DNA from 3 places in the Pseudomonas serboccidentalis genome. Region 2 is predicted to be linked to each of the others. Evidence: predicted binding sites of a transcription regulator. Region 2 holds the regulator's gene; each other region holds the start of a gene.
The links. The regulator FliA, encoded in region 2, starts transcription of late flagellar genes. The targets are predictions, from matches to a motif close to CTAAAGTTTNNNNNNNNNNNGCCGNTAA.
Positions count from the first base shown of each region.

Region 1: NN484_RS05835 (methyl-accepting chemotaxis protein) is a predicted target of FliA. The motif match lies at 5,656-5,683, and genes of this name have one in related genera.
Region 3: NN484_RS27000 (methyl-accepting chemotaxis protein) is a predicted target of FliA. The motif match lies at 8,078-8,105, and genes of this name have one in related genera.

Region 1 is NZ_CP101655.1:1,260,558-1,270,717, forward strand. Features, by position in the region: gene NN484_RS05820 (PEP-utilizing enzyme) at 1-2,216, shown strand, start outside; gene NN484_RS05825 (gamma-glutamyl-gamma-aminobutyrate hydrolase family protein) at 2,213-2,842, shown strand; gene NN484_RS05830 (phosphocholine cytidylyltransferase family protein) at 2,839-3,552, shown strand; gene NN484_RS05835 (methyl-accepting chemotaxis protein) at 3,566-5,542, opposite strand; gene NN484_RS05840 (LysR substrate-binding domain-containing protein) at 5,734-6,654, opposite strand; gene NN484_RS05845 (NorM family multidrug efflux MATE transporter) at 6,813-8,207, shown strand; gene NN484_RS05850 (putative bifunctional diguanylate cyclase/phosphodiesterase) at 8,289-9,959, opposite strand.
Region 2 is NZ_CP101655.1:4,149,382-4,159,541, reverse strand. Features, by position in the region: gene flhA (flagellar biosynthesis protein FlhA) at 1-703, shown strand, start outside; gene flhF (flagellar biosynthesis GTPase FlhF) at 715-2,055, shown strand; gene fleN (flagellar synthesis regulator FleN) at 2,169-2,999, shown strand; gene fliA (RNA polymerase sigma factor FliA) at 2,996-3,736, shown strand; gene NN484_RS18985 (chemotaxis response regulator CheY) at 3,904-4,275, shown strand; gene NN484_RS18980 (protein phosphatase CheZ) at 4,294-5,082, shown strand; gene NN484_RS18975 (chemotaxis protein CheA) at 5,119-7,395, shown strand; gene NN484_RS18970 (protein-glutamate methylesterase/protein-glutamine glutaminase) at 7,445-8,593, shown strand; gene NN484_RS18965 (flagellar motor protein) at 8,593-9,333, shown strand; gene motD (flagellar motor protein MotD) at 9,349-10,160, shown strand, end outside.
Region 3 is NZ_CP101655.1:5,931,419-5,941,578, forward strand. Features, by position in the region: gene NN484_RS26960 (YciI family protein) at 1-291, shown strand, start outside; gene NN484_RS26965 (RNA polymerase sigma factor) at 284-1,513, shown strand; gene NN484_RS26970 (LysR family transcriptional regulator) at 1,667-2,521, opposite strand; gene NN484_RS26975 (multidrug/biocide efflux PACE transporter) at 2,610-3,047, shown strand; gene NN484_RS26980 (SDR family NAD(P)-dependent oxidoreductase) at 3,161-3,916, opposite strand; gene NN484_RS26985 (LysR family transcriptional regulator) at 4,037-4,933, shown strand; gene NN484_RS26990 (inorganic phosphate transporter) at 5,051-6,667, opposite strand; gene NN484_RS26995 (transporter) at 6,920-7,942, opposite strand; gene NN484_RS27000 (methyl-accepting chemotaxis protein) at 8,220-9,842, shown strand; gene NN484_RS27005 (PepSY domain-containing protein) at 9,976-10,160, opposite strand, start outside.

The sequences.
Region 1 (10,160 bases), 2.9 Mb from region 2:
AGTGGCACGCGGATCGGCGCGCCTGCATTCAGGATATCCGGGGCCGGCTGCCTGCCCCCTCCTGGATCGTGCGCTCCAGCTGTGGCCGCGAAGACAGCGCCCAGGCTTCCTTCGCCGGCGCCTTTCTCTCGGTGCCGAATATCGAGGAAGCAGGGCTAGAGTCGGCGGTTGAACAGGTCATCGCCAGTTATGGCGAGGCGCACCTGAGCGATGAGGTGCTGATTCAGCCCATGCTCGGCAACGTGATTCGTTCCGGCGTGGCGTTTTCCCACGACCCGAATACCTGCGCGCCGTACCGTGTGGTGAACTGGTCGGAAGGTGACGACACCGCATCGGTCACCGGCGGCATGGGTGGACGGCTCTGGCAGCAGGCGGCGCACAGCCCCGCTTCACCGCCTGCGGCCCTCTCACCGATCATTGCTTTGCTTGAGGATCTGCTGGAACTGTTCGGCGGTAACCCCGTCGACTGCGAGTTCGCGGTGACGCGCGAAGCCGAAGGAGAGACCTTGTGGCTGTTGCAGGCTCGACCGTTGATTCTGCCTGCACCGGCAGAGTCCGAAGCCGCGCAGGCTGCCCGCCTGCAAAGTATCGAGCGCAAAGTCGCGCGCGGCATGCGCCCGCATCCTTTCCTGATCGGCCAGCGCACAGTCTACGGCGTGATGCCCGACTGGAACCCGGCAGAGATCATCGGTATTCGCCCCAAACCACTGGCGCTGTCGCTGTATCGCGATCTGGTGACCGACTCCATCTGGGCTTACCAACGCCACAACTATGGCTACCGCAACTTGCGCAGCTTCCCGCTGATGCCGCATTTTTTCGGTTTGCCGTATATCGATGTGCGCCTGTCGTTCAACTCCTTCATTCCGGCTGACCTTGATGAGGGACTGGCCGGACGGCTGGTCGACTACTACATCGATCGCTTGCTGGCGGAGCCGACCCTGCATGACAAGGTGGAGTTCGAGATCGTTTTCTCTTGCTACACCCTAGACCTTTCGCAACAACTGGAGCGCCTGGCCAGTGCTGGCTTCTCCGGACACGAACTGGAGGCCATCAGCTCCAGTCTGCGCAAACTGACCAACCGCATCGTGCATCCCAAGGATGGTTTGTGGCGCAGCGACGCCAACAAACTCGACGTGCTCAATGCCCGCCGCGAAGAGCTGCTGACATCCAACGCCGATCCGCTGGAACGCATCTACTGGCTGCTGGAAGATGCAAAACGCTACGGCACCCTACCCTTCGCCGGCCTGGCCCGGGCGGGTTTCGTTGCGGTGCAGATGCTCAGGTCACTGGTCAGCGTGGGTGTGTTCTCGCAGGCCGACTACGACGCGTTCATGGCCGGTGTCTCAACCGTCAGCGGTCAGTTGGCCCGTGATCGCGCGACGCTCGACAAGACAACCTTCCTGGCACGCTACGGGCACCTGCGTCCGGGCACCTACGACATTCTGTCGCCACGCTATGACGAAGCACCGGAACTCTATTTCGACTGGGACCAGCGGCCAGCGGCCCCCGAGCCACTGCAACCGTTTTCGCTGACGCTGCCGCAGATGCGCGAGATCGTGAAACTGCTCGAAGCCCATGGCCTGCAACCGGATCCGGTGGGGCTGCTGGACTTTCTGCAAAACGGTATCGAGTTGCGCGAGCTGGCCAAGTTTCATTTCACTCGCAACCTCTCGGATGCCCTGGCGCTGATCGCGCAAGTCGGCGCCGAGTACGGCATCGACCGCGAAGAGCTGGCCTATTGTGATATCAGCGCCTTCCAGGAATTGCACGTTGCCGCCGCCGATCCAAAAGACGTGCTGCTGCGCAGTATCGAACAAGGCAAGGCGCGCTACGCTGAAACGCTGAAGGTTTCCCTGCCGCCCGTGATCACCTGCCCGGAAGACGTCTGGAGCTTCGAGTGGCCGGAAACGGCGCCCAACTTCATCACGCAAAAACGTGTGACGGCACCCGTGGTGCAATGCGATGACCGGGAAAAACTGGCCGGGGCGATTGTCTGCATACCCAACGCGGATCCAGGCTTCGACTGGTTGTTTGCTTACCCGATTGCCGGGCTGATTACCGCATGGGGCGGAGCCAATTCGCACATGGCGATTCGGGCCGGTGAACTCGGCCTGCCGGCCGTCATTGGCGCTGGAGAAGTGCTTTACCGGCGCTGGTCGACGGCGGATATCCTGCATCTGGATTGCCCGGGCCGCAGGGTGGAGATGATGACATGAGGCGAGTCGCTGTCAGCCAGCGAGTGGACCTGCATCCGGAGCGCGGCGAAAGCCGCGACGCCCTGGATCAGCGCCTGATCGGCTTTCTGCTGGCGGCGGGGTTCATCCCCTTGCCGGTGCCCAACGGATTGGTCGATGCCAGCCTCGATCGCTGGCTGGCCGCAATATCGCCTCAGGCATTGCTGTTGTCCGGTGGCAACGACATCGGCCAGTGCCTGGCCCGCGATCACACGGAGACGCGCCTGCTCGATCACGCACGCTCCCGCAATCTGCCAGTACTGGGCATCTGCCGCGGCATGCAGATGCTGGGGCATTGGGCAGGTAGCGAACTGAAAGCGGTCAGCGGGCACGTGCGCACCCGGCATCGCTTGTCCGGCCAGATCGTCGCCGAGGTGAACAGCTACCACCACCAGTCTCTCGCCAGTTGCCCGCAGGACTTTGAAGTCCTGGCGCGCAGCGAAGACGGCGAAATCGAAGCGATCCGGCATCGTTCTATGCCTTGGGAAGGCTGGATGTGGCACCCGGAACGCGAGACGAATTTCGCGGCCCATGATGTTCAGCGTATACGCCAGTTGTTCGGCGAAACCGATTCCACTCAAACAACTCAAGGGACAGACGTTTCGTGAAAGCCATTATTCTGGCTGCCGGACGTGGCAGCCGCATGAAAAGCCTCACCGATGAACGCCCAAAGTGTCTGGTCGAATTGCGCGGCAAACCCTTGCTCGAATGGCAACTGCAATCGCTGCGTGCAGCAGGCATCAGTGAAATTGCGGTGGTAACCGGCTACAAACGCGAATTGTTGGCCGACCGGGGCCTGACCGAATTTCATAACCCTCGTTGGGCAGACACCAACATGGTGTCGTCACTGGCCTGCGCCGAAGTCTGGCTTGAGGGCCAGCCGTGCATCGTCAGTTATTCGGATATTTTTTACAGCCCGGACGCCGTCAGGTCGTTGATGACCAGCCAAGCGTCGTTGGCCGTCACCTACGACCCCAACTGGCTGGAGTTGTGGACCCAACGTTTTGGCGACCCACTGCTGGATGCCGAAACGTTCCGGCTCAATAGCGACGACACGCTGGCCGAAATCGGCAACAAACCGCAATCGGTGGAGGAAGTCGAGGGCCAGTACATGGGGTTGCTGCGCTTCACGCCCGCAGGTTGGGCAGAAGTCGTGCGGCTACGCGGCGAATTAACCTCAAGCCAGTGCGACAAGATGCACATGACCAATACCCTGCAGCGTGTCATCGACGCCGACCGGGTAGCGATCGAGGCCGTTGCCTATTCAGGAGAATGGGGAGAGGTCGACTCCAGCGAAGACCTCTCCGCGTACCAGTAACCGGCACGCCGCATCAGCGAAACCGATCAACCTCGGAGCGCAGATCGGCCGCCAGCTTCTCCAGTTCCTTGGCGGTGACCGCCAGGTTGGAAACCACTTCGCGCTGCTCACTGTTGGCCAGCGCAATGCTCTGCAGATTGCTGCTGAGCAACGTCGCGGTGCTGCTCTGCTCCTGCGTCGCCGTGGTAATCGCCGCAAACTGCTGCCCTGCCGAACGGCTCTGTTCGTCGATCCGTGCCAGCGCCGAAGCAACGTTGGCGTTGCGCGACAGGCCTTCCTGCATCAGCACGTTGCCCTGCTCCATGGTGCTGATGGCATTGCCGGTTTCCTGCTGGATGCTGTGGATCATCCCGGAGATTTCGTCAGTCGCCTGACGGGTGCGCGAAGCGAGGTTGCGCACTTCGTCAGCCACCACCGCAAAGCCACGACCCTGCTCACCGGCCCGCGCCGCTTCGATGGCTGCATTGAGTGCCAGCAGGTTGGTCTGTTCGGCAATCGAAGTGATCACGCTGACGATGCCGCCGATTTCCTGCGAGCGCTGACCCAGGGTATTGATCACGGTAGCCGTGGTGTTCAGTGCGCCAGCAATTTGCTCCAGCGAGGAAGAAGCCTCTTCCATCGAGGTGCGGCCAATCTGGGTCTGCTGGGCATTTTCCTGGGCCAGACGCTGGGTGTTGCCCATGTTATCGGCGATATTCAGCGAGGTGGCGCTGAACTCTTCCACTGCGCCGGCCATGCTGGTGATTTCCCCGGACTGCTGCTCCATGCCTTCGTACGCGCCACCGGACAAACCGGACAGCGCCTGCGCCCGGCGGTTGACCTCTTCGGAGGCGCGGCGGATGTGCTCGACCATGGTCGACAGCGCTTGGCTCATCTGGTTGAACGCGCGGGACAGCTGACCGATTTCGTCGTTGCTCGACACGTTCAGACGCACGCTCAGATCACCGGCGCCCAGGGCTTCGGCCTGGCGCACCAGATCACTCAGGGGCGCCAGTTTGCTGCGCAGCAACCACACCACCGAACCCACGGCCAGCAGCATCGCCAGCAGACTGCCGATCGCCAGTTGCGTGCCGACGCTCCAGGTCACCGCGCGAATCTCGGCTTTAGGCATGCTTGCCACTACCGCCCAAGGGCCACCGTCGAATGGCACCGAAACGCTGTAGAAATCTTCGTTCTTGTCGCTCCAGAACTGGCCTTTGCCTGGGGTTTTGGCCAGGCCGCCGATCACCGTAACCGCCTGTTCCAACGCCTGTACACCCGCTGGTGCCACCAGCCATTTGTTCTGCTCATCGAGCAGCGCCAGAGAACCGGTCTGACCGATGCGGAAGCGCTTGAGGTTGTCGAACTGGGCGTTCTGCGCGTCGGTGTAGTCGAAACCGACGAACAACACCGCAATCACCTTGCCGCTGCTGTCGCGCACCGGGGTGTATTGGGTCATGTAGGAACGATCGAACAGCAAGGCGCGACCGACATAGCTCTGTCCCGCCATCAACTTCGCATAGGCCGGGTGCGCATGATCGAGCAAGGTGCCGATGGCACGCGTACCGTCCTGTTTGGTCAGCGAGGTGCTGACCCGCACGAAATCTTCGCCGCTGCGTACGAACAGCGTGGCGACGCCGGCCGTCATCTGCTTGAACTCGTCGACTTCCTTGAAGTTGTTGTTCAGGACTTCGCTGCCCAGGTGCAGGCCCGGGGTCTGGGTACCTGCCACAGACACCGGCTGATCCGGATGAATGCTCAGGCCCGCGCTGAAGCGCTTCTCGAACAACCCGCTCAGACGCTGGGTGCTCTCGCGCAGCGTGCCGTGGAAGGTGCTCAACTGGTCGGCCAGCAGCCGCGCTTCACTGGCGAGGTGCTCTTCACGGGTGGCGAGATTGGCGGTATCCAGCGAACGCAGGGCGAACACCGTACTGCCACTGATGACAATCGCCAGTATCACAGCAAGGGCAAAGCCCAGCTGCGAGGCGATCCGGGCACGAGGTTGAGACATGGACAGCTCCTGGCCGAGCCACTGGATCCTCCTTGATCGCAGCGCCTGCTCGGAAAATTCTAATAATGGGGGGGTGAAATCGTGGAGACCGGCACGACGGTCCCACATGCTCATTTTCGGCGGTAAAACCGAATACTTGAGTAATTGACGGGGTTATGGCTCAAGGCCATCATTGTGGCGACTCGAACGTTTCAGCTCAAGCGCTTGACCACCGGCAGCGTCATCGCGCGCACTTCGCCTTGCAGGAAGTCGCTGAGGCGGCGCAAACGTTCACCTCCCGGACGGGTTTTCGGCCACACCAGGTAGTAATTCAGTCCGCTGGCGACGGCAGTCGGCCATGGCAGACTCAAGCGCCCTTGCGCCACATCTTCGGCCACCATCAGCAGATCGCCCATCGACACACCGTAACCCCGCGCCGCCGCGATCATCCCCAGTTCCAGGGTATCGAACACCTGCCCGCCCTTGAGCGAGACCTGATCGGACAGCCCCATGTGTTCCAGCCAACTGCGCCAGTCACGCCGGTCCGGGGTCGGGTGCAGCAACTCGGTGGAGGCCAGCCGGGCCACATCCCAGGGTTGATCATTCAGCAGGTTCGGCGCACCGACGGGAATCAGCTCTTCGGGAAACAGCAGGCTGGCTTCCCAGTCTGGCGGGAAGTGCCCATCACTGAGCAGCACCGCGCAATCGAAGGGCTCGTTGTTGAAGTCCACAGAATCCACGTCCATCCACGCGCTGGTCAGTTGCACTTCGTTACCCGGTTGCAGATGACGAAAGCGACTGAGCCGCGCCAGCAACCAGCGCATGGTCAGGGTCGACGGCGCTTTCATGCGCAGGATGTCGTCCTCGGCGCGCAAGGTGTTGCAGGCGCGTTCAAGGGCAGCAAAGCCGTCGCGAATCCCCGGCAACAGCATCCGCGCCGACTCGGTGAGCTGCAGGTTGCGGCCGCTGCGGTGGAACAGCTTGCAGGCGAAATGCTCTTCAAGCGTACGAATGTGCCGACTCACCGCACTCTGGGTGATCGACAACTCCTCGGCAGCGCGGGTGAACGAGCTGTGCCGCGCCGCCGCTTCGAATGCGCGCAGGGCATACAAGGGAGGAAGACGACGAGACATTCGCAAAGCTCCTATAGCGGGTTGCGGACAACTTAGCAGAATCTGTTCTGGATGAGTTTTAATCATGCCACCCATCCTTTTTATCCCTTTGTGCGAAAGCGTTTAAGCGCCGAGAATCGACGGTTCCTTGCTCCCTCTTTCAATGAGTGGTGATGTCCATGCAGCATCCTGTGCGTACCGAACTCTGGGCCATCCTGCGGCTGGCGGGGCCGTTGATTGCTTCACAGTTGGCGCACATGTTGATGGTGCTGACCGACACCCTGATGATGGCGCGCCTGAGTCCCGAAGCCCTGGCCGGCGGCGGGCTGGGGGCGGCGAGTTATTCGTTTGTGTCGATCTTCTGCATCGGCGTGATCGCGGCAGTCGGCACTCTGGTGGCGATCCGTCAGGGCGCTGGCGACATCATCGGCGCGGCGCGCCTGACTCAGGCCGGTTTGTGGCTGGCGTGGCTGATGGCGCTGGGCGCCGGGCTGCTGTTGTGGAATCTGAAACCGGTGTTGCTGCTGTTCGGCCAGACCGAAACCAACGTCAACGCCGCCGGGCAATTCCTGATTGCCCTGCCCTTCGCCCTGCCTGGCTACCTGAGCTTCATGGCCCTGCGCGGCTTTACCAGTGCGATTGGCCGGGCGACCCCGGTGATGGTAATCAGCCTCGGCGGCACCGTGGCCAACTTCCTGCTCAATTACGCGCTGATCACCGGCATGTTCGGCCTGCCGAAACTGGGGCTGACGGGCATTGGGCTGGTCACGGCGATTGTCGCCAACTGCATGGCGCTGGCCCTCGCGTGGCACATCCGCCGGCACCCGGCCTACGACGCTTACCCGTTGCGCGCCGGCCTGTCGCGGCCGAACCGCCAATACCTCAAAGAACTGTGGCGCCTCGGTCTGCCGATTGGCGGCACCTACGCAGTAGAAGTCGGTTTGTTCGCCTTCGCCGCGCTGTGCATGGGCACCATGGGCAGCACACAGCTGGGCGCACACCAGATTGCCCTACAGATCGTTTCGGTGGCGTTCATGGTGCCCGCCGGTATGTCGTATGCAATCACCATGCGCATCGGCCAGCACTATGGGGCCGGGCAACTGCTCGATGCGCGGATGTCCGGGCGGGTCGGGATCGTGTTCGGCGCGGTGGTCATGCTGGGATTCGCCATGGTGTTCTGGCTGTTGCCGAATCAGTTGGTCGGCTTGTTCCTCGATCACAACGATCCGGCGTTTGCCGAAGTGATTCGTCTGGCTGTGAGCCTGCTGGCGGTGGCGGCATGGTTCGAGCTGTTCGACGGCACACAGACGATCGCCATGGGCTGCATTCGCGGGCTCAAGGATGCAAAAACCACATTCCTGGTCGGCCTCGGTTGCTACTGGCTGATCGGCGCGCCGGCGGCGTGGTGGATGGCGTTCCACCTCAATTGGGGGCCGACCGGCGTCTGGTGGGGTCTGGCGCTGGGGCTGGCGTGTGCGGCAGTGAGTCTGACGCTGGCGTTTGAATGGAAGATGAAGCGGATGATTCGGCTGGAGCCGGTTCCACAGAGGTTCGAAGCCGTTCGCGCGGATTAAGATCAAAAGATCGCAGCCTTCGGCAGCTCCTACAGGGGAACGCATTCCAATAGTGTAGGAGCTGCCGAAGGCTGCGATCTTTTAAATAGCCTCAACCAGGTTTTGCTGGCTGGCGCCGAAGGTCAGGTACTCCACCAGTTCCGCCAACGGCAACGGCCGGCTGATCAGATAACCCTGCACTTGATCGCAGCCAAAGCCGCGCAGCAAATCCAGCTGTTCAGGCGTTTCCACCCCTTCGGCCACCACTTCCAGATGCAGGTTGTGCGCGAGATTGATCATCGCGTGCACCAGTTTGCGGTTCTCTTCGCGCTGTTCCATGCCACCGACGAAGCTCTTGTCGATCTTCAGCAAGGTGATCGGCAGGCTGTTGAGGTGCACGAACGACGAGAACCCGGTGCCGAAATCATCCAGCGAGAAACGCACGCCGAGGCGGCCGAGAGCGTCCATGGTCTGTTTGACCAGATCGCTGCGACGCATCACGGCGGTCTCGGTCAGCTCGAATTCCAGCCACTGCGCTTCAACACCACGCTCGGCGATCAAACGGCTGAGCGTCGGTAGCAACTGGCTGTCCTGAAACTGGCGGAACGACAGGTTGATCGCCATGTGCAGCGCCGGCAGCCCGCGCTCGCGTAGCGCCTGCATGTCGCGCAGGGCCCGGGATATCACCCAGTATCCCAGCGGCACGATCAAACCGCTCTGCTCGGCCAGCGGCACGAACTCGCTCGGCGGCAGCAGACCGCGCTCGCCATGGCGCCAGCGCACCAGGGCTTCGAGACCGACGATCTGGCCGTCCGCCAGATTCAGGCGTGGCTGGTAGTGCAGCTCCAGTTCATCGCGACGCAAGGCGCGACGTAGCTCGCTTTCGAGGTCGGCCATGCTCCGTGCATTGCGGTTGATGCGTTCGTTGAAGATATGGAAAGTGCAGCCCTGGGTGCTTTTGGCTTGCTGCATGGCGATGTGCGCGTGCCACATCAGCGGGTCGGCGCCCCCTTGTGCACGGGCATGGGCGATGCCGAGGCTGGAGCCGATCAACAGGCTTTCGCCATCGACCCAATACGGTTCGGACAAGGCTTCGGTGATGCGTTCGGCCATCCATTCAGCGCGTTGCGGCGCACGACGGGTGTCGATCAGCAAGGCGAACTCGTCGCTGCCCAGCCGCGCCAGTTGATCACCCGCCTCCAGCTGGCTTTTCAGCCGCGCGACGACCTGCAGAATCAGACGGTCACCGGCCTGATGGCCGAGGGCGTCGTTGGCGTGACGGAAGTTGTCGAGATCGAGATGCCCGAGGGCCAGGCCACGCCCGTCGTTTTCTGCCAGGCGCGCCGCGAGCAAGGTCTGGAACCCCTGACGATTGGCGATGCCGGTCAACGGATCCTGTTCGGCGAGGCGTTGCAGGGTGTTTTCCAGCACGCCGCGCTCACGCACATGGCGCAGGCAACGGCGCAGCATGCCGGCGTCGACGGCGTCGAACACCAGCCAGTCGCTGACGCCAACGGGCGCGGTGGCCGGTTCGTGTTCCAGCAGCAACACCGTCGGCAGGCTGCAACGGCCCGGGGCCGGCTGCAACGCGGGGACGGTCAACAACACCGCATGGCGGTTGTCGTCGAACAAACTGCTGACCGACTCCCAGCTCGGCGCGCTGATCAGCACCGCCGCGCTCCCCATCGGAGCCAGACACTCGCGCAATAACGCTGTCCACGCTGGCGCTTCGGCCAGTAGCAGCAAACGCAAGGGTTCGACAGGCGTAGACAAGCTAGCTCCCTAGACTCTGCAATGATGTGGGCGGGGCATTATGCCGTTGCGATGTTCAATGACAACGATTATCAGAACGTTATTTTGTGTCATGAATGAGAACATTAGCCGCAAAATCACCGCGCATCCTCCGCGAAAGTAACAAAACCGGCAAATTTGAATCGCGTGGTGCGTCACAAGTCGGAGAGAGCAGCACAAATC
Region 2 (10,160 bases):
AGTCAGCCAGCGCGCCCAGGCCCAGTCGCTTGGTTACACCGTGGTCGATGCCAGCACCGTGGTCGCGACCCACTTGAACCAGATTCTGTACAAGCACTCCAGCGAGCTGATCGGCCACGAAGAAGTGCAGCAACTCATGCAATTGCTGGCCAAAAGCTCGCCGAAACTGGCTGAAGAGCTGGTGCCGGGCGTGGTTTCGCTGTCGCAGTTGCTCAAAGTGCTGCAGGCGCTGCTGGCCGAACACGTACCGGTGCGCGACATCCGCAGCATTGCCGAGGCTATCGCCAACAACGCCGCCAAGAGTCAAGATACCGCCGCCTTGGTGGCTGCGGTGCGCGTCGGCGTATCCCGTGCCATCGTCCAAAGCATTGTAGGCACTGACTCCGAGCTGCCTGTGATCACCCTGGAACCAAGGTTGGAACAAATATTGCTCAATAGTCTGCAGAAGGCAGGACAAGGCTCGGAAGAGGGCGTTCTGCTGGAGCCAAGCATGGCCGAGAAGCTGCAGCGTTCGCTCATCGAAGCGGCGCAGCGCCAGGAGATGCAAGGTCAACCGGTGATCCTGTTGGTAGCAGGCCCGATACGCGCGATGCTCTCGCGTTTCGGCCGCCTCGCAGTCCCAGGGCTGCATGTGCTGGCCTACCAGGAAATTCCGGACAACAAGCAAGTGACCATCGTTGCGACAGTAGGGCCCAACGGCTGAGGTAGTGGTTTATGCAAGTTAAGCGTTTTTTCGCCGCCGATATGCGTCAGGCCATGAAGCTGGTTCGTGATGAGCTGGGCGCTGATGCCGCCATCATCGGCAACCGCCGCATTGCCGGCGGCGTCGAGCTGACGGCGGCGCTGGATTACAAATTGTCGGCGCTGGCGCCACGGGTGCCGAACATGGAACTCGAAGACGAGCTGCGCAAGACCCAGTCGCGCATCGTCACCGCCCAGGCCGAGCTGAGCCTGCGTGGCGAAGCCGACGGCAACACCAATCGCCAGTTGTTCACCGGGCTGCCGTTGACGGCCGGCCTGCCGCTGACCGCGGCCGAGCCGTTGAGCGAACCGACTTACGCTGCGCCAGCGCGTCCGGCCCCGGCACCTGCACAGGCGTCCGGCGGCGTCGATCCGCGTGCGCTGGATTCGATGCGTTTCGAACTCAACAGCCTGCGCGAGCTGATGGAAGTGCAGCTCGGCACCCTGGCCTGGAATCAGTTGCAGGGCAGCCGTCCGGCGCAAGCCAACCTGTATCGCCGTCTGCAACGGATCGGTCTGTCCGGCCCGTTGTCGCGTGACCTGCTGGCGATGATCACCGACATCGAAGAGCCCCGTCAGGCCTGGCGCATGCTGCTCGCGCACCTGGCGCGGATGATTGCCGTACCGGAAGTCGAGCCGCTGGAAGAGGGTGGGGTGATTGCCATGGTCGGCCCGGCCGGCATGGGCAAGACCACCACCCTGGCCAAACTCGCCGCGCGCTACGTGCTCAAGTACGGCGCGCAGAATGTCGCGCTGGTCAGCATGGACAGTTTCCGCATCGGCGCGCAGGAACAACTCAAGACCCTGGGCCGGATTCTCAATGTGCCGGTGACGCACGTTGACCCGGGCCAATCGCTGGTTCAGGCGCTGGACCCGCTGCTGCGCAAACGCGTGGTGCTGATCGATACCGCCGGCCTGCAGGCCAGCGATCCGGCACTGCGCATGCAGCTCGAAAGCCTGGCCGGTCGTGGCATCCGTTCAAAAAATTATCTGGTGTTGGCAACCACCAGCCAGAAACAGGTTCTAACCGCCGCTTATCACAGTTACAAGCGTTGCGGGCTTGCCGGCTGCATCCTGACTAAACTGGATGAAACGGCCAGCCTTGGCGAAGTGTTGAGCCTGGCGATCAGTCATGAATTGCCGGTCGCGTACCTGACCGATGGCCCACGGATTCCGGATGATCTGCATCTGCCGCGCCGTCATCAACTGGTCAGCCGCGCCGTCAGCGTGCAAATGCAGGAAGAACCCAGCGAAGAAGCCATGGCTGACATGTTCGCTGATATCTATCACAGCCCGACCAAGCAGGTTGGCTGAGGTAATGAACAGTTTTTGTACCTACATCGATGGTCTGCCATGCATTGTTCCGGTTGAGAACGCGCAGCCAGTAATGTGGCCTCCGTCTATGCAAGACAAGGTAAAGAAATAACATGGGCAGCATGCATCCCGTACAGGTGATCGCGGTGACCGGCGGCAAAGGTGGCGTCGGCAAGACTAACGTGTCAGTGAACTTGTCTCTGGCGCTGGCAGAGCTTGGCCGTCGGGTCATGCTGCTGGACGCCGACCTGGGGCTGGCGAACGTCGACGTTCTGCTGGGGCTGACCCCCAAACGTACGTTGGCCGACGTGATTGAAGGCCGCTGCGAACTGCGCGACGTGCTGTTGCAGGGTCCCGGCGGGATCCGCATCGTGCCGGCCGCTTCCGGCACCCAGAGCATGGTTCACTTGAGTCCGGCGCAACATGCCGGGCTGATTCAGGCCTTCAGCGACATCGGCGACAACCTCGATGTGCTGGTGATCGATACCGCTGCGGGTATTGGTGACTCGGTAGTCAGTTTTGTGCGCGCCGCGCAGGAAGTGCTGCTGGTGGTCTGCGACGAGCCGACCTCCATCACCGACGCCTACGCGCTGATCAAACTGCTCAACCGCGACTACGGCATGAACCGCTTCCGCGTCCTCGCCAACATGGCGCAGAGCCCGCAGGAAGGGCGCAACCTGTTCGCCAAGTTGACCAAGGTCACGGATCGTTTCCTCGACGTCGCCTTACAATACGTCGGCGCGGTGCCGTACGACGAAAGCGTGCGCAAGGCAGTGCAGAAACAGCGAGCGGTCTATGAAGCCTTTCCGCGTTCCAAGTGCGCGCTGGCGTTCAAGGCGATCGCGCAGAAGGTCGATACCTGGCCGCTGCCTGCCAACCCACGCGGTCATCTTGAGTTTTTCGTCGAGCGCCTCGTGCAGCAAACAGCAGGGCCTGTGTTATGACCGCGAGCGGTATGAATTACTACAAGAAGTCGGCACGTGACGCGCAGTACGAGTTGATCGAGCGTTACGCGCCACTGGTCAAGCGCATTGCCTATCACCTGCTGGCGCGCTTGCCGGCGAGTGTGCAGGTCGAAGATCTGATTCAGGCCGGAATGATCGGCCTGCTTGAAGTCTCGACCAAATATGACGCCAGCAAAGGCGCCAGTTTCGAAACGTACGCGGGCATTCGAATCCGCGGCGCGATGCTCGATGAAGTGCGCAAAGGGGATTGGGCGCCACGCTCGGTTCACCGCAACACCCGTATGGTCAGCGACGCAATTCGCTCAATTGAAGCTAAAACCGGCCGTGATGCTAAAGATCACGAGGTTGCGGCCGAACTCCAATTGAGTCTCGACGATTACTACGGGATTTTGAATGACACGCTGGGCAGCCGGCTGTTCAGTTTCGACGACCTGTTGCAGGACGGCGAACACGAAGGGCTGCACGAGGATGGCGCCAGTGCTCATCTTGAGCCGTCACGCGATCTGGAGGATGAACGCTTCCAGGCCGCGCTGGCGGACGCGATTGCCAATTTGCCGGAGCGTGAGCGACTGGTGTTGGCGCTGTACTACGACGAAGAGCTGAACCTCAAGGAGATCGGTGAAGTCCTTGGCGTCAGTGAATCGCGGGTCAGCCAGTTACACAGCCAGTGCGCGGCCCGCTTGCGGGGGCGTTTGGGGGAGTGGCGAGCGCGCTGAAGGCAGTGTGGGGACACTGCGAACGAGGCTGGTGCGGTGATGAACGGCACCGGTCTTGCTCTGTTGTGCTCCAGACAGTCATCGAGTGCTTTGCCGGATTGATTGAAATGGCGCGTCCAGGTGCTGGGCGCGTTTAAGACTGCTTGGAGGTCGAATTGGACAAGAACATGAAAATCCTCATCGTTGATGACTTCTCAACGATGCGGCGGATCATCAAGAACCTGCTGCGTGATCTGGGGTTCACCAACACCGTCGAGGCCGACGATGGCACCACTGCCATTCCGGTGCTCAACAGCGGAAGCATCGACTTTCTGGTAACGGACTGGAACATGCCGGGCATGACCGGTATCGACCTGCTGCGCCACGTGCGTGCCGATGAAAAACTCAAGCACCTGCCGGTGCTGATGGTGACGGCAGAAGCCAAGCGCGAGCAGATCATCGAGGCCGCTCAGGCCGGCGTGAACGGCTACGTGGTCAAACCTTTCACGGCTCAGGCGCTGAAAGAAAAAATCGAGAAGATTTTCGAACGCATCGGCTGATGAACGCGCGGGGGAGCTATGGAGCATAACGAATCTTCACAGGGCGATTTCGAATCGACCCTGAAAAAACACGCGGTCGAACTGGTCGAGAGCCTTGAAAAAGGCAGGTTCGGCGACGCGGTGCAACTGATCCATGAGCTCAATCAGACCCGTGACCGCGGCCTGTATCAGGAAGTAGGCAAGCTCACACGCGAACTGCACAGTGCGATCGTCAACTTCCAGATCGATCCGCACATGCCGCAGGCCGAGGAAGTGTCGCAAATCACCGACGCCACCGAACGCCTGGGCTATGTGGTCAAGCTGACCGAAGCCGCGGCCAACCGCACCATGGATCTGGTGGAAAGCGCCACCCCGGTGGTCAATGGCCTGGCTGAAGAAGCCCAGGCCCTGAGCACCGATTGGGGCCGCTTCATGCGTCGCGAGGTCGGGGCTGAAGAGTTCCGCGAACTGGCGCGCCGGGTCGACGGCTTTCTTTCGCGCAGCAGCACGGACAACCGTGCGGTGTCGAGCAACCTGAACGACATCCTGCTGGCTCAGGACTACCAGGACCTGACCGGTCAGGTGATCAAGCGCGTGACCCAACTGGTCACCGAAGTCGAAAGCAATTTGCTCAAACTCGTGCTCATGGCCAGTCAGGTGGACCGCTTTGCGGGCATCGAACATGACCGCGCCGCGATGCTTGCAGAAAAAGATCCACAAAAACATCTCTCGCAGGGTGAAGGTCCGCAGATTCATGCCGATAAACGAGAAGACGTTGTGTCCGGTCAGGACGATGTGGACGATTTGCTATCCAGCCTTGGATTTTGAGTTTTAGGTTTTTAGACCTGTAGGAGCACCCCATTAATGAGCTTCGGCGCCGATGAAGAGATCCTTCAGGATTTCCTGGTTGAGGCCGGCGAGATTCTTGAGCAACTGTCCGAACAACTGGTCGAGCTGGAAAGCCGTCCGGATGATGCTGATCTGCTCAACGCAATTTTTCGCGGTTTCCATACTGTAAAAGGGGGCGCCGGCTTCCTTCAGCTCAACGAGCTGGTGGAGTGCTGTCACATCGCCGAAAACGTGTTCGACATCCTGCGCAAGGGTGAGCGTCGCGTTGATGCAGAACTGATGGACGTGGTGCTCGAAGCACTGGACGCAGTGAACAGCATGTTCAGCGAAGTCCGTGAGCGTGCACCGATCACGGCAGCCACCCCGGAACTGCTGGCCGCGCTGGCGCGTCTGGCCGAGCCACAATCGGCCGACGAAGCCCCGGCTTCTCCGGTGGCCGAGATGATCGAAGAGCTGGTCGTCGAAGGCGATTCCGGCGATTCGGGCGACATCACCGATAACGAATTTGAACAGTTGCTGGATTCGCTGAACGCCGCCAAGGCCGAAGCCGAAGCCCCGACCGCTGCTGCACCTGCGCCGGCTGCCGAAGCAGCTGCCGGCGATGAAATCACCGACGCCGAATTTGAGTCGTTGCTCGATCAGTTGCACGGCAAAGGCCAGTTCGCGGCGGACGCCGTTGCACCGACAGCGGCCGCGCCTGCGGCACCGGCGGCGGGCGACAGCTCGGACATCACCGACGACGAATTTGAAGCGCTGCTCGATCAGTTGCACGGCAAGGGCAACTTTGCCGTTGAAGCGCTGGAGTCGGCGATCGCCTCGGCCCCGGCTGCACCTGCCGCTCCGGCGGCCGTGGCTGCCGGCAGCGACCTGATCAGCGATCACGAGTTCGAATCGCTGCTCGACGAACTGCACGGCAAAGGCAAGTTCACCGACGTTGGCGCCGCGACTGCCGGCACCGCTTCGACCGTGGCCGCGCCTGCCGCCAAGGCTGCAGCCGCTCCGGCGGCTGCGCCGAAAGCTGCGCCCAAGCCTGAGCCAAAGGCCGAAACACCGAAGCCAGCGGCTGCACCGGCCCCGGCCCGTGCCGCCGCGGCACCGCCGCCGGAAAAACCGGCCAGCGAAGCCGAGACCACTGTGCGGGTCGACACCGCACGTCTCGACGAAATCATGAACATGGTCGGCGAGCTGGTACTGGTGCGTAACCGTCTGGTGCGCCTGGGTCTTAACAGCGGCGATGAAGCCATGTCCAAGGCCGTGTCGAATCTCGACGTGGTCACGGCTGACTTGCAGACCGCGGTGATGAAGACCCGGATGCAGCCAATCAAGAAGGTCTTCGGGCGCTTCCCGCGTCTGGTTCGCGACCTCGCGCGTCAGCTCAAGAAAGAGATCAACCTGGAACTGGTGGGTGAAGAAACCGACCTCGACAAAAACCTTGTCGAGGCCCTGGCCGACCCGCTGGTCCACTTGGTGCGTAACGCTGTCGACCACGGCATCGAGTCGCCGGAAGAACGCGAAGCCTCGGGCAAGGCCCGTGGCGGTCGTGTGGTGCTGGCGGCCGAGCAGGAAGGCGATCACATCCTGTTGTCGATCTCCGACGACGGCAAGGGCATGGACCCGAACGTCCTGCGTTCGATCGCGGTAAAACGCGGCGTGATGGACAAGGACGCGGCCGATCGCCTGAGCGATACCGAGTGCTACAACCTGATCTTCGCCCCGGGTTTCTCGACCAAGACCGAGATCTCCGACGTGTCCGGTCGCGGTGTCGGCATGGACGTGGTGAAGACCAAGATTTCCCAGCTCAACGGTTCGATCAACATCTACTCGACCAAGGGCCAGGGCTCGAAGATCGTCATCAAGGTGCCGCTGACGCTTGCGATCATGCCGACCCTGATGGTGATGCTCGGCAACCAGGCGTTTGCGTTCCCGTTGGTCAACGTCAACGAAATCTTCCACCTCGACCTGTCGACCACCAACGTGGTGGACGGCCAGGAAGTGGTGATCGTGCGGGACAAGGCGCTGCCATTGTTCTACCTCAAGCGCTGGCTGGTCAGCTCCGCCGCTCACGAAGAGCAGCGCGAAGGCCATGTGGTGATCCTTTCGGTGGGCACCCAGCGGATCGGCTTCGTCGTCGATCAACTGGTCGGTCAGGAAGAAGTGGTCATCAAGCCATTGGGCAAAATGCTGCAGGGCACTCCGGGCATGTCCGGCGCCACCATCACCGGTGACGGCCGCATCGCTCTGATCCTCGATGTTCCAAGCATGCTCAAGCGTTACGCCGCACGGCGTATTTGAATCCGGGGCAGCGGGGCGACGACGTCCCGCTGCGCCTAATGGAGTGTTTATGGCAGTCAAAGTCCTGGTGGTGGACGATTCGGGGTTTTTCCGCCGCCGCGTCTCGGAAATTCTTTCAGCGGATCCGAGCATCCAGGTGGTCGGCACGGCCACCAACGGTAAAGAGGCGATCGATCAGGCCCTGGCCCTCAAGCCGGACGTGATCACCATGGACTACGAGATGCCGATGATGGATGGCATCACGGCGGTGCGGCACATCATGCAGCGCTGTCCGACCCCGGTGTTGATGTTCTCCTCGCTGACCCACGAAGGCGCCCGGGTAACCCTGGATGCGCTGGACGCCGGCGCGGTGGATTTCCTGCCGAAGAATTTCGAAGACATCTCGCGTAACCCGGAGAAGGTCAAGCAACTGCTGTGCGAGAAGGTCCACAGCATCTCGCGCAGCAACCGTCGTTTCAGTGCCTACAGTGCGCCGGCTCCAGCCGCTGCACCGACGCCTGCGTCAACTCCGGCGGCATCGAGCTTCAGCAGCCACAGCAGCAGCGTTCCGACGCGTCCTGCTCCAGCGCCTGCGCATGCTCCAGTTGCCAGCCGCGCACCGGCTGCCAGCGCTTCGTCGCCAGCACCGAAACGCAAGGCCTACAAACTGGTTGCCATCGGTACCTCGACTGGTGGGCCGGTTGCGCTGCAACGGGTGCTGACTCAGTTGCCGGCGAACTTCCCGGCACCGATCGTGCTGATCCAGCACATGCCGGCGGCGTTCACCAAAGCGTTTGCCGAGCGTCTGGACAAGCTGTGCCGCATCAGCGTCAAGGAAGCCGAGGATGGCGACATCCTGCGTCCGGGCCTGGCGCTGCTGGCCCCGGGTGGCAAGCAGATGATGATCGACGGCCGTGGCGCGGTGAAAATCCTGCCGGGCGACGAGCGTCTGAATTACAAGCCGTGCGTGGACATCACCTTCGGTTCCGCCGCCAAGTCCTACGGTGACAAAGTTCTGGCGGTGGTGCTGACCGGCATGGGCGCCGACGGCCGCGAAGGCGCGCGTCTGCTCAAGCAGGGCGGCAGCTCGGTGTGGGCGCAGGACGAAGCAAGCTGCGTGATCTACGGCATGCCGATGGCCATCGTCAAAGCCGATCTGGCTGACGCGGTGTACGGGCTGGACGACATCGGCAAGCACATCGTCGAGGCGTGTATCTGATGGATGTTCTAAGCCTGATCGGGATCATCATGGCGTTCGTCGCCATCATCGGCGGCAACTACCTTGAAGGCGGTCACCTCGGCGCGCTGGCCAACGGCCCGGCGGCGCTGATCGTCCTCGGTGGCACCATCGGTGCAGCGCTGCTGCAATCGCCGATGAGCGCCTTCAAGCGCGCCATGCAGATCCTCACCTGGATCCTGTTCCCGCCACGGGTGGACCTGCCCGGCGGCATCGACCGGGTGGTCAACTGGAGCCTCACCGCCCGCAAGGAAGGCCTGCTCGGGCTGGAAGGCGTGGCGGATGCCGAACCGGACAACTACTCGCGCAAAGGCCTGCAATTGCTGGTCGATGGCGCCGAGCCGGAAGCGATTCGCAGCATCCTCGAAGTGGATTTCTACACCCAGGAAGCCCGCGATATCGAGGCCGCCAAAGTCTTCGAAAGCATGGGCGGCTACGCGCCGACCATCGGTATCATCGGCGCGGTGATGGGCCTGATCCACGTGATGGGCAACCTCGCTGACCCAACACAGCTGGGCAGCGGCATTGCCGTGGCCTTCGTCGCGACCATCTACGGTGTGGCCAGTGCCAACCTGGTCTTGTTGCCAGTGGCGGCCAAGCTCAAGTCAATCGCGTTGCGGCAGTCGCGTTATCGCGAAATGTTGCTGGAAGGTATTTTGTCGATCGCCGAAGGTGAAAACCCTCGCTCTATCGAGCTGAAGCTTCAGGGCTTCATGGATTGATGGGGGTAATGGACTATGGCTCGCCGCAGGCACCAGGAAGAACACGTTAACCACGAGCGCTGGCTCGTGTCCTACGCGGATTTCATCACGCTGCTGTTCGCGTTCTTCGTGGTGATGTACTCGATCTCGTCGATCAACGAGGGCAAGTACAAGGTCATTTCCGAAGCGTTGATCGGGGTCTTCACCGACTCCGACCGCTCGCTCAAGCCGATCCCGATTGGTGAAGAGCGGCCGAAGACCGTGACCCCGGCCAAGCCGCTGGTCAAGGATGCCGAGCAGGTTGACGCCGGTATCGCCGGCGCCAGCGATCCGCTGAAAAGCATCGCCGATGACATCAGTGCCGCGTTCGGCGACCTGATCGCCTCCAACCAGATGACTGTGCGCGGCAACGAGTTGTGGGTCGAGATCGAACTCAATTCCAGCCTGTTGTTCGGCAGCGGCGACGCCATGCCGAGCGACATCGCGTTCAACATCATCGACAAGGTGGCGGCAATCCTCAAACCGTTCGACAACCCGATTCACGTCGAAGGTTTCACCGACGATCAGCCGATCCGCACCGCGCAGTACCCGACCAACTGGGAACTGTCCTCGGCGCGTTCGGCGAGCATCGTACGGATGCTGGCGATGCAGGGTGTGAACCCTGGCCGACTGGCGTCGGTGGGCTACGGCGAGTTCCAGCCTGTGGCCAACAACGCCACTGCCGAGGGCCGTGCGAAAAACCGTCGTGTGGTGCTGGTGGTGTCGCGCAACCTCGATGTACGCCGCAGTCTGACCGGTACCGGAACCGCCAATGCAAAACCCGACGCGGCATTGAAGCGCGCTGGCAC
Region 3 (10,160 bases), 1.8 Mb from region 2:
GACAGCCCGGAAGACGCCGAATGCTGGGCCTACGCCGAGTCGATTCAGGGCAGCGGGCGGATGGTCGCGGCCGAAGCGCTGGAATCGGTGCAGACCGCCACCACGGTGCGCATGCGCAACGGCAAGCTGTCGATCACCGATGGCCCGTTCGCTGAAACCAAAGAGCAACTGGCCGGTTTCTACCTGATCGACGCCAAGGACCTCAACGAAGCGATCCAGGTCGCCGGGCACATTCCGGCGGCCCGGGTCGGCAGCGTCGAAGTGCGCCCGGTGCGGCAGTTGAATGTCTGAGGTTCGGGCGCGGGTCGAGCAGGTCTATCGCGAAGACTCGCGGCGGATCCTTGCGACGCTGATTCGCCTGCTCGGTGATTTCGACCTCGCCGAAGAAGCCTTGCACGAGGCGTTCTTCGTCGCGGTCGAGCGCTGGCAGCGCGACGGCGTGCCCGACAACCCGCGCACCTGGCTGGTGTCCACCGGGCGCTTCAAGGCGATCGATGTGTTGCGCCGGCGCGCCCGCTTCAAGGCCTCGCAGCCGCTGTTGCTGGCGCAGCTAGAAGAACTGGAACAGGCCGACTGGAGTGGCGAAGACGTGGAAGACGACCGCCTGCGGCTGATCTTCACCTGCTGTCACCCGGCGCTGGCGGCGGATGCGCAGGTACCGCTGACCCTGCGTGAAGTCTGCGACCTGACCACCGAGGAAATCGCCCGCGCGTTTCTTTCGGCACCGGCAGCGATTGCCCAGCGCATCGTGCGGGCCAAGGCCAAGATCCGCGATGCGAAAATCCCTTATCAAGTCCCCAGCCTCAACGAGTTGTCCGAGCGCCTCGACAGCGTGTTGCGGGTGATTTATCTGGTGTTCAACGAAGGGTATTCGGCGTCGATGGGCGCTGAGCTGACCCGTGAAGACCTGACGCGCGAGGCGATTCGGCTGGGGCGGTTGCTGATGGAGTTGCTGCCGGAGCCGGAGGTCATGGGCTTGCTGGCGCTGATGCTGCTGCACGAGTCGCGGCGGCCGGCGCGCACCTCGCCCAGCGGGGAATTGGTCCTGCTGGACGATCAGGACCGTTCGCGCTGGGATGCCGGGCTGATTGCCGAAGGCTGTGCGCTGGTGGAACGTGCGCTGACCACCCGGCGCTTCGGGCCGTATTGCCTGCAAGCGGCGATTGCAGCGGTGCACGCCGAGGCGCCTTCAGCGGCTGAAACGGATTGGGAGCAGATCGTCGGGCTGTATGACGTGCTGTTGCGCGCGGTGCCGTCGCCGGTGATCGAATTGAATCGTGCGGTGGCGGTGGCCAAGCGTGATGGGGCGTTGGCCGGGTTGAATTTGATTGAAGGGATTCTGGGGCGGGGCGAGTTGCAGGATTACCACTTGGCGCATTCGGCACGGGCGGAGTTTTGTCGGCAGTTGGGCCGGGTGGAGCAGGCGCGGGCGGCGTATCGGCGCGCGTTGGAGTTGACGCGGCAGGAGCCGGAGCGGCGGTTTATCGAGGGGCGGCTGAGCGAACTGGATTGATCCGCGAGCTTCATTGGCAGTGCCGGCCTCAAATCATCAGGGTTGCTGCCGGTGATCGAAGCGGCTTGAAGATCAAAAGATCGCAGCCTTCGGCAACTCCTACAGAAGAATGCATTCCTATGTAGGAGTTGCCGAAGGCTGCGATCTTTTGATCTATTCCAGCATCTTGCTCAATAGCCAGCTCCCCGCTGGCCCCGGTGGATAAATCCGCGACCACAACGCATCGACATACACCGGCCGCGGCCAGCCGCGCACCGTCAATTCCACCAGCGAGCCATTACCGAAGCGCCCCACCAGCCAGCGCGGCAGCGCCGCCCAGCCGAAGCCCATTTCCGCCATTTCCATCAGCATCAGGTAACTCGGCGCCGACCACACCCGACCTTTCGCCCGACTGTCGTAGGGATTGACGATGGTCGCCAGCCGCAACTCCCGATGCTGTTCCAGCACTTGCTGATCGACACGTTCGATATGGGTCAGCACATGATCACGTTTGACGAACAGCGCAAGGTCAGTGCGCTCGGCAACCGTTGACGTCACCAGATCCGGCGGATAGCTGTCGCGCATCTCGGCGAACGCCAGGTGCGCGCGGCCACGCTGAACGAGTTCGATCAGGTCGTCGCACTCGGCGATCAGGCATTCCAGTTCCAGGTCCGGATAACGCTGTTCGAAGTCGACCAGTGCCGCTTCGAAACGCGCCGATTGGTAGGTGTCGGAAATCGCCACGGTCAGCTTCGGCTCGACGCCTTGCGTCAGTTGTCGGGCGGTCATTTCCAGACGGCTGGTGGCCGCCAGAATCGCCTCGGCCCGTTGCAGCATCACGTGGCCGGCCGGGGTCAGGGTCGGTTTGCGGCTGCTGCGGTCGAACAGGATCAGGTCCAGATCAATCTCCAGACTCGCGACGGCGGCACTGATGGTCGACTGACTGCGCCCCAGTTTGCGCGCCGCTGCCGAGAACGAACCCTGAGTGGCGGCTTGAACAAACGCCAACAGCACTTCCTGCGAGGCCATGAACTATCGCCTTGATCGATGGTTATTGGTTATGAAGTATCGGTGTGAGGATGGATCATGGCAACATCTTCACTCAAGGAGTCAGGCCATGACGGCTAACAAGTCCATCACTGAACGTATCTTCCAGGCCATTGGTTTCGAGTTTCTGGCGATTCTTATCTGCACGCCGTTGCTGGCGTGGATCATGAACAAGCCGCTGCTCGACATGGGCGCGGTGACCGTGCTGATCGCCGTGTTGGCACTGGCGTGGAACGTGGTGTTCAACGGTTTCTTCGACCGGACGCTCAAGCGCCTGAACGTCGGGCACAACGCCTGGACGCGGGTGGTCCATGCGCTGCTGTTTGAAGGCGGCTTGATCGTGATGGGCGTGCCGCTGATTGCCTGGTGGCTGTCGGTCAGCCTGTGGCAGGCGTTTTTGCTCGATATCGGCGTGCTGCTGTTCTTCCTGCCGTACACCTACGTGTATCACTGGGGCTATGACGTGGTGCGTGCGCGGTTCATGCAGCGCAGCGCCTGTCAGGGTTAACCCAATCCCACTGTAGGAGCTGCCGAAGGCTGCGATCTTTTGACTTTGATTTTTTAAAAACAAGATCAAAAGATCGCAGCCTGCGGCAGCTCCTACAGGGACGGTGTTTGAAGTTAGAGAAACATCCCGCCCGACGCCTCGACCCGCTGCCCGTTGATCCACTGTGCCCCCGGCGCCAGCAACATCGACAGCGCACCACCAATGTCATCCGGCTGCCCGACACGGCCCAGGGCGGTGTTGCTGGCGACCATCGCGTTCAACGCCGCGTTGTCGCGCACGGCGCCGCCACCAAAGTCGGTCTCGATGGCCCCCGGCGCCAGAATGTTCACGCCGATCTGCCGCGCGCCCAGCTCCTTGGCCTGATAGCGAGTCAGCACTTCCATCGCCCCTTTCATCGCTGCATAGGCGGCATACCCCGGCAGGCTGAAGCGGGTCAGGCCACTGGAGATGTTGATGATGCGCCCGCCATCGTTGATCAGCGGCAGCAGTTGCTGAGTCAGGAAGAACGGCCCTTTGAGCTGGATGTTCATCAGCAGGTCGAACTGCTCTGGTGTGGTTTCGGCGAATGCCGCGTGCACACCGATCCCGGCGTTGTTGATCAGAAAGTCGAAGCGCGGACGCTCCAGTTGCTGCAGCGCTTGCTCAACCCGCGCAGCGAAATCAGCGAAGCTGTCGCTGCGGCCCACGTCCAGTTGCAGCATCACGGCTTTGGCGCCGCGTTGTTCCAGTTCAGCCACCAGGGCTTGAGCTTCATCGGCGTGGCTGTTGTAGGTGCCGATGATGTCCACACCTTCGGCGGCGAGGTGCAGGGCGGCGTTCTTGCCCAGGCCACGGCTGGCGCCGGTGATCAATGCGATTTTGCGGCTCATGTGAAGTCCTCGATTGCGGTGAGTGGTGATGAGCAAAGTTTATTTATCCGCCAGGGGGTGATAAACAGACTGAAACCGGAATCACTGGTCGATTAAGCCGAACAATCAAGGGGTGTCCTCATGAACAAACTGGAACTGCTGCGCACCTTCGTCCGGGTCAGCGAACTGTCGAGTTTCACCCTCGCCGGCGAGAGTCTGGGGCTGCCGCGCTCGACGGTGTCCGAGCATGTGCAGTCGCTGGAAACCCTGCTCGGCACGCGCCTGCTGCAACGCACCACGCGCAAGGTGCAGGCGACGCAGGACGGCCTGGTGCTGTACGAACGCAGCAAGGATCTGCTGTCGCACATGGACGAGATCGAGGGCCTGTTTCGTCAGGATCCGGCCTCGCTGACCGGACGGATTCGCGTCGACATGCCGAACATTCTGTCGCGCCGCCTGATCATGCCGCTGCTGCCTGAGTTCATGGCGTGTCACCCGAATCTGGAGCTGGAGATCAGCTGCACCGACCGCCGCGTCGATTTGCTCAGCGAGGGCTTCGATTGCGTGGTGCGCATTGGCGCGCAGCCGGATCAGTCAGTGGTAGCACGGCATTTGGGCGATTTCCCGATGATCAATTGCGCCAGCCCGGCGTACCTTGAACGCTACGGTGTGCCGCAGACGCTGGAGGATCTGGCGCAGCATAGGCTGGTGCATTACGTCGGTGTGCTGGGCTCGCGCTCGGAAGGGTTTGTGTATGAACAGGACGGTCAGGTGCGGCGTCTGCCAATGGCTGGCAGCGTTACGGTCAACAGCACTGACGCTTACGAGTCGGCCTGCCTGGGCGGCTTCGGCCTGGTTCAGGTGCCGCGTACCGGCATGCAGCCGCATCTGGACACCGGCGAACTGGTGACCGTACTGCCGCAGTTCACGGCGCCGGCGATGGGGATTTCAATCCTGTATGCGCGGCAACGGCACTTGCCGCTGCGGGTGCGGGTGTTCATGGATTGGTTGGGCGAGGTCATCCGTTCGACGCTCTGACCAACACCACTTCCCCCTGTAGGAGCTGCGGCACGCTGCGATCTTTTGATCTTGTTTCTATAGAAGCAAAATCAAAAGATCGCAGCGTGCCGCAGCTCCCACAGGGGATTTGTGGGGTTAGAAGATCTGGGTGAACAGCCAATAGAGGCTGCCCGATAGCAGAATCGCCGCCGGCAATGTCAGCACCCACGCCATCAGCAGATTGCGGATGGTCTTCATCTGCAAGCCGCCGCCATTGGCGACCATGGTTCCGGCCACGCCCGATGACAACACGTGGGTGGTCGACACCGGCAAACCGAACATGTCCGCCGCGCCGATGGTCAGCATCGCCACGGTTTCCGCCGAGGCGCCCTGGGCGTAGGTCAGGTGGGTCTTGCCGATCTTCTCGCCGACCGTCACCACAATCCGTTTCCAGCCGACCATGGTCCCCAGTCCCAGGGCGATGGCCACGGCGATCTTCACCCACAGCGGAATGAACCGCGTGGCGTTGTCGATCTGCTGCTTGAACAATTGCAGCTTGTTGTGGGTGTCGGCGTCGAAGTTGCCGACCTTGTTCTTGTCCATCAGGCGAATTGATTCGCTGGCCAGGTACATGTCGTTACGCACGTTGCCCATGGCTTCAGCCGGGACTTTCGACAGCGAGCCATAGCCTTTCACCTCTTCGCCAATATGCCCGGTGAGGGCGGCGAGGGCGGGGATCAGTTGCGGGGTGGCTTCCTTGTTGCGCACGTAATCGGAGAGCACCGGACGTGGATCGGCGGGGGCCGGCAGCGGGGTATTTTTCACCAGTGCTTGCTGAGTGACTTCGGCGACAGCGGCAAACTGCAACGCCTGATCGGCCGGCATGGTGCGGTTCAACGCATAAGCCATTGGCAGGGTGCCGACCAGAATCAGCATGATCAGGCCCATGCCTTTCTGCCCGTCGTTGGAGCCGTGAGCGAAGGACACGCCGGTGCAGGTGATAATCAGCAAACCACGGATCCACCACGGTGGCGGGGTGTTGCCTTGCGGTGCTTTGTACAGCGCACGGTTTTTCACGAACGCACGCAACGCCAGCAGTAACAGCGCCGCGCAGCCGAAACCCACCAGTGGCGACAGCAGCAAGGCGTAACCGATCTTGGTCGCTTGCGCCCAGTCCACGCCGCTGGTGCCGTCGCGCCCGTGCATCAAGGCATTGGCCACGCCGACGCCGATGATCGAGCCGATCAGGGTGTGCGACGAGGAGGCCGGCAGGCCCAGCCACCAGGTGCCGAGGTTCCACAGGATCGCTGCGATCAGCAGAGCGAAGATCATCGCGAACCCGGCGGACGAACCGACCTGCAGAATCAGCTCCACCGGCAGCAGGGCGATGATGCCGAACGCTACAGCGCCGCTGGACAGCAGCACCCCGAGGAAGTTGAAGAAACCCGACCAGACCACCGCCACATTCGGCGGCAGCGAGTGGGTGTAGATCACCGTCGCGACCGCGTTGGCGGTGTCGTGGAAACCGTTGACGAACTCAAAGCCCAGCGCAATCAGGAGCGCCACGCCGAGTAGCAGGAACGGGGTCCAGGTGGTGACGGTGGTGCCCAGCTCGTGCATGTCGTGCATCAGGCTGTAGGCCGTGAACAGCATCCCCATTGCCAGCACGGCAAAAAACACCACGTAAGTGAAGGGGCCGGGTTTTTTATCAAGTGCAGGCCGACCGCCGTGGACGGACGTGGGGCGGGCGGCGGTCAGGGAGGGAGTAGCCATGAGCGGACAGTCCTGAGCGAGGGAAGGAGTGTCGGCCATGATCGTTGCTAAATATTACAGAGAGACTGCGGCAGGTCAGTGTTTGGCGGATTAGTCTGACCATTGATCAGAAGGGAAATGAACAACCCCTGTAGGAGTGAGCCTGCTCGCGATGACGTTGGCACATTCAAAACAGAGGTGTCTGACACACCGCTATCGCGAGCAGGCTCACTCCTACAAGGGATCTGTGGTGGGGCACAGTAATTATTGGGGTTAGTAATCCCCGCGTTTACGAAACGCCCAGCGCCCGGCAATCACGGTAAACGTCGCCACCAACGCGACCAATATCCAGAACCCCTCCGGATCCGTTGCCAGCGGCACGCCGCCGACGTTCATGCCGAAGAAACCGGCAATGATGTTGATCGGCAGCGCCAGCACCGTGACCACGGTCAGGGTGAACAGCGTGCGGTTGCTCTGTTCGTTGAGGTTGGCGGCGATCTCTTCCTGGAGCAGTTTGATCCGTTCGCCGAGGGCGGTGAGGTCGTTGATGATCAGCGCGAACTCCTCGGTGGACTTGCGCAGCTCCTTGACGTCCTCCTTCTGCAGCCACGGCGGCGGACGGTTGAGCAGGCGCAGCAGCGAACCCGGTTCCAGCGCCAACAGCCGTTGCAGGCGCACCAGCACGCGGCGGTTGGCGCCGAGTTCGGCGCGGTTGGTCGACAGGCGCGAGGAGAGCAATTCGTCCTCGACCTGATCGACGCTCATGCTGGTCTTGCGCACGATCTGCGTCAGCACTTCGCCCTGATCGCGCAGCAGGTGCACGAGCAGTTCCGACGGCGAGCGAAAGCATTCGCCGGCCTTCACCGACGAGCGCAGCTTGTCCACCGAGTGCAGCGGTTGCAGGCGTGCGCTGACGATCAGTTTGCTGCGCACGCAAACCCACAGCGTCGAGACATCCGAAGAGACCATGCTGCTGAGGTTGAACACCACATCATTGACCACCGCCAGCAACGCTGAGTCAACGTGTTCGATGCGCGTCGAGCGCGAACCTTCGTGCAGCGCTTCGAAAAATTCTTCGGGCAATTGCAGATGGCTTTTCATCCAGCGCTCGCACGCGGCGTGGGCCAGGTTCAGGTGCAGCCAGAGGAATTCATCACTGTCGCTGTCGTCTTGCAGGCAGCGCAGGGCGGTCGCCGAATCGACTTCGCGGCCACGTTCACCCGGGCGGAAACGGAAGCCGTAAAGCAAACCGAACAAATCAGGATCGCGATGACTGATATCGAGGCTGTGGTTCATGGAGGCTCGCTGCGAGGAGGAGGGCGTCGGTCGCGGAATGGCAGGTTCACTGAGCCGCATCATCGCAACCGAATGTGACACTGGCGTGACGATAAAGTGACGCCAGATCAATGTCTTACCGGCGGTCGGAATTTCTTCAAGAAGCGCTCTGGCACGCCGATCACGCTTAGGTTACGTTGCGCGCGCTTGGCCATGAGCCAAGGCGCGCCGACACGGATGTCCGGCAAAATCCCACGCCTTATCGGGCGTGCCTCATCCCTGTCCTGAGTATCTTGCGATGCTGCAAAAATCCCTGAGAGCGCAAATTCTCGCCCTGCTGAGCGGCAGCCTGCTGGCGACACTGTTGATCGCGCTGGCCTGCTTTCATTTCCTGTCCAACGGCGTGCAGAACTACAGCCAGTTGATCGCCGGCCCGTTGCACACCTCACAACTGATCGACGAGGCCAACCTGCAATTCAAGGTGCAGGTGCAGGAATGGAAAAACGTCCTGCTGCGCGGCAAGCAACCGGCGGATCTGGCCAAATACTGGAGCCAGTTCGAAGATCGCCAGCGCGATGTACAAAATATTCTCGGTGAACTGGCCAGCCAGAAAGGCATCGAGCCGGCACTCAAAACCCGCATCGAACGCCTGCGTGAAGAACACCGCCTGCTCGGCGCCGCGTACCAGAAAGGTCGCGATGCCTACGTGGCGGCCGGTGCCGATCCAACCGCTGGCGATGCCGCCGTCAAAGGCGTGGACCGCGCCGCCAGCGACCAGATGAGCGAGCTGGTGGCCGAGCTGCGCAAGCAAGGCAGCGAGCAGTCGGCGCAGATCAGCGCCAGTGCCGACAGCACCGTGTTGCTGGGGATTCTGGTGATGCTCGGCTCGGGTCTGTTGATCGGTCTGTTGAGCCTGTGGCTGGTCAACCGCAACCTGATCGAACCGATCCGCAAGCTGATCGATTACGTCACCCAATTGAGTCGCGGGCGCCTCGCTGAACGTGTCGCCAACGACCGTCAGGACGAGTTGGGCAACCTGGCGGCGGCCGCCAATACCCTGCGTGATTTCCTCGCTGAGACGTTCACCCACCTGCAACGCAGCGCCAGTGATCTGGACAGCGCCAGCGGCGAGCTGAACGCGATTGCCACGACCATGGCCGGCGGCACCAACGAGCAGTTCAACCGCACCGATCAGGTGGCGACGGCGATGAACGAAATGTCCGCCACCGCCCAGGAAGTCGCCCGTCATGCGGCGGACGCGGCGCGCGCGGCCGACGATGCCGACCAGTCCGCTCAACAGGGCGAAAAGGTCATGCAGAGCACCATCCATTCCATCACCCAGATGCGCAGCGAAATCGCTAACACCGCCACGGTGATCCGCCGTCTGGAAGCGGACAGCGGCCGGATCGGCAAGGTGCTGGAAGTGATTCGCGGCATCGCCGAACAGACCAACCTGCTGGCACTCAACGCGGCGATTGAAGCGGCGCGGGCCGGTGAGGCCGGGCGTGGTTTTGCCGTGGTGGCCGATGAAGTGCGCAACCTGGCGCAACGCACGGCGGAGTCGATCATCGAGATCAACCAGATCATTCAGAGCGTGCAGACCGGCGCAGTCGATGCGGCCCAAGCCATCGATAGCGGCCAGTCGCGCAGCGATGAAAGCGTCGAGCAAGTGACCCAGGCCGGCGCCATGCTCGAGCGCATCACCCACGCGGTGGAAGCGATTCGCGACATGAACCGCCAGATCGCCACCGCCGCCGAAGAGCAGACCTCGGTGGCCGAAGACATCTCGCGCAACCTCACCGAGATCACCTCGATCGCCAGCACCAACCTCAACAGCGTGCAGCGCACCGAAAGCGCCAGCCAGAACCTGCATGGCCTGTCCGGGCAACTCAATGAAGTCACCGCGCGCCTGAGCGCCTGATCGAGCCTGGGTGTACCGATTCGGCTACCGAGTCGGTACACCGTCGATCTCTAATCAGTGCGCGTGCCGCCGTAGGGCGGGCATGAAAAAGCCGCACGATCTTTCAATCGTGCGGCTTTTGATGAGCGGTGTATCAAGTGTCTTGCTTGTTGCTCAGCACCTTGCCGGTGGTGGCGTCAAAGTCCACGTCGAACTCTTTGCCATCGGCGGTTTTCAGCTCGACTTCGTACTCGTAACCGTTGAAGTGGTTGTCCAGGTCGGTGTCGGTGATGGTCGCACCCGGGTGCAGTTTCAGCGCCTCGGCGTTCATCGACTCCA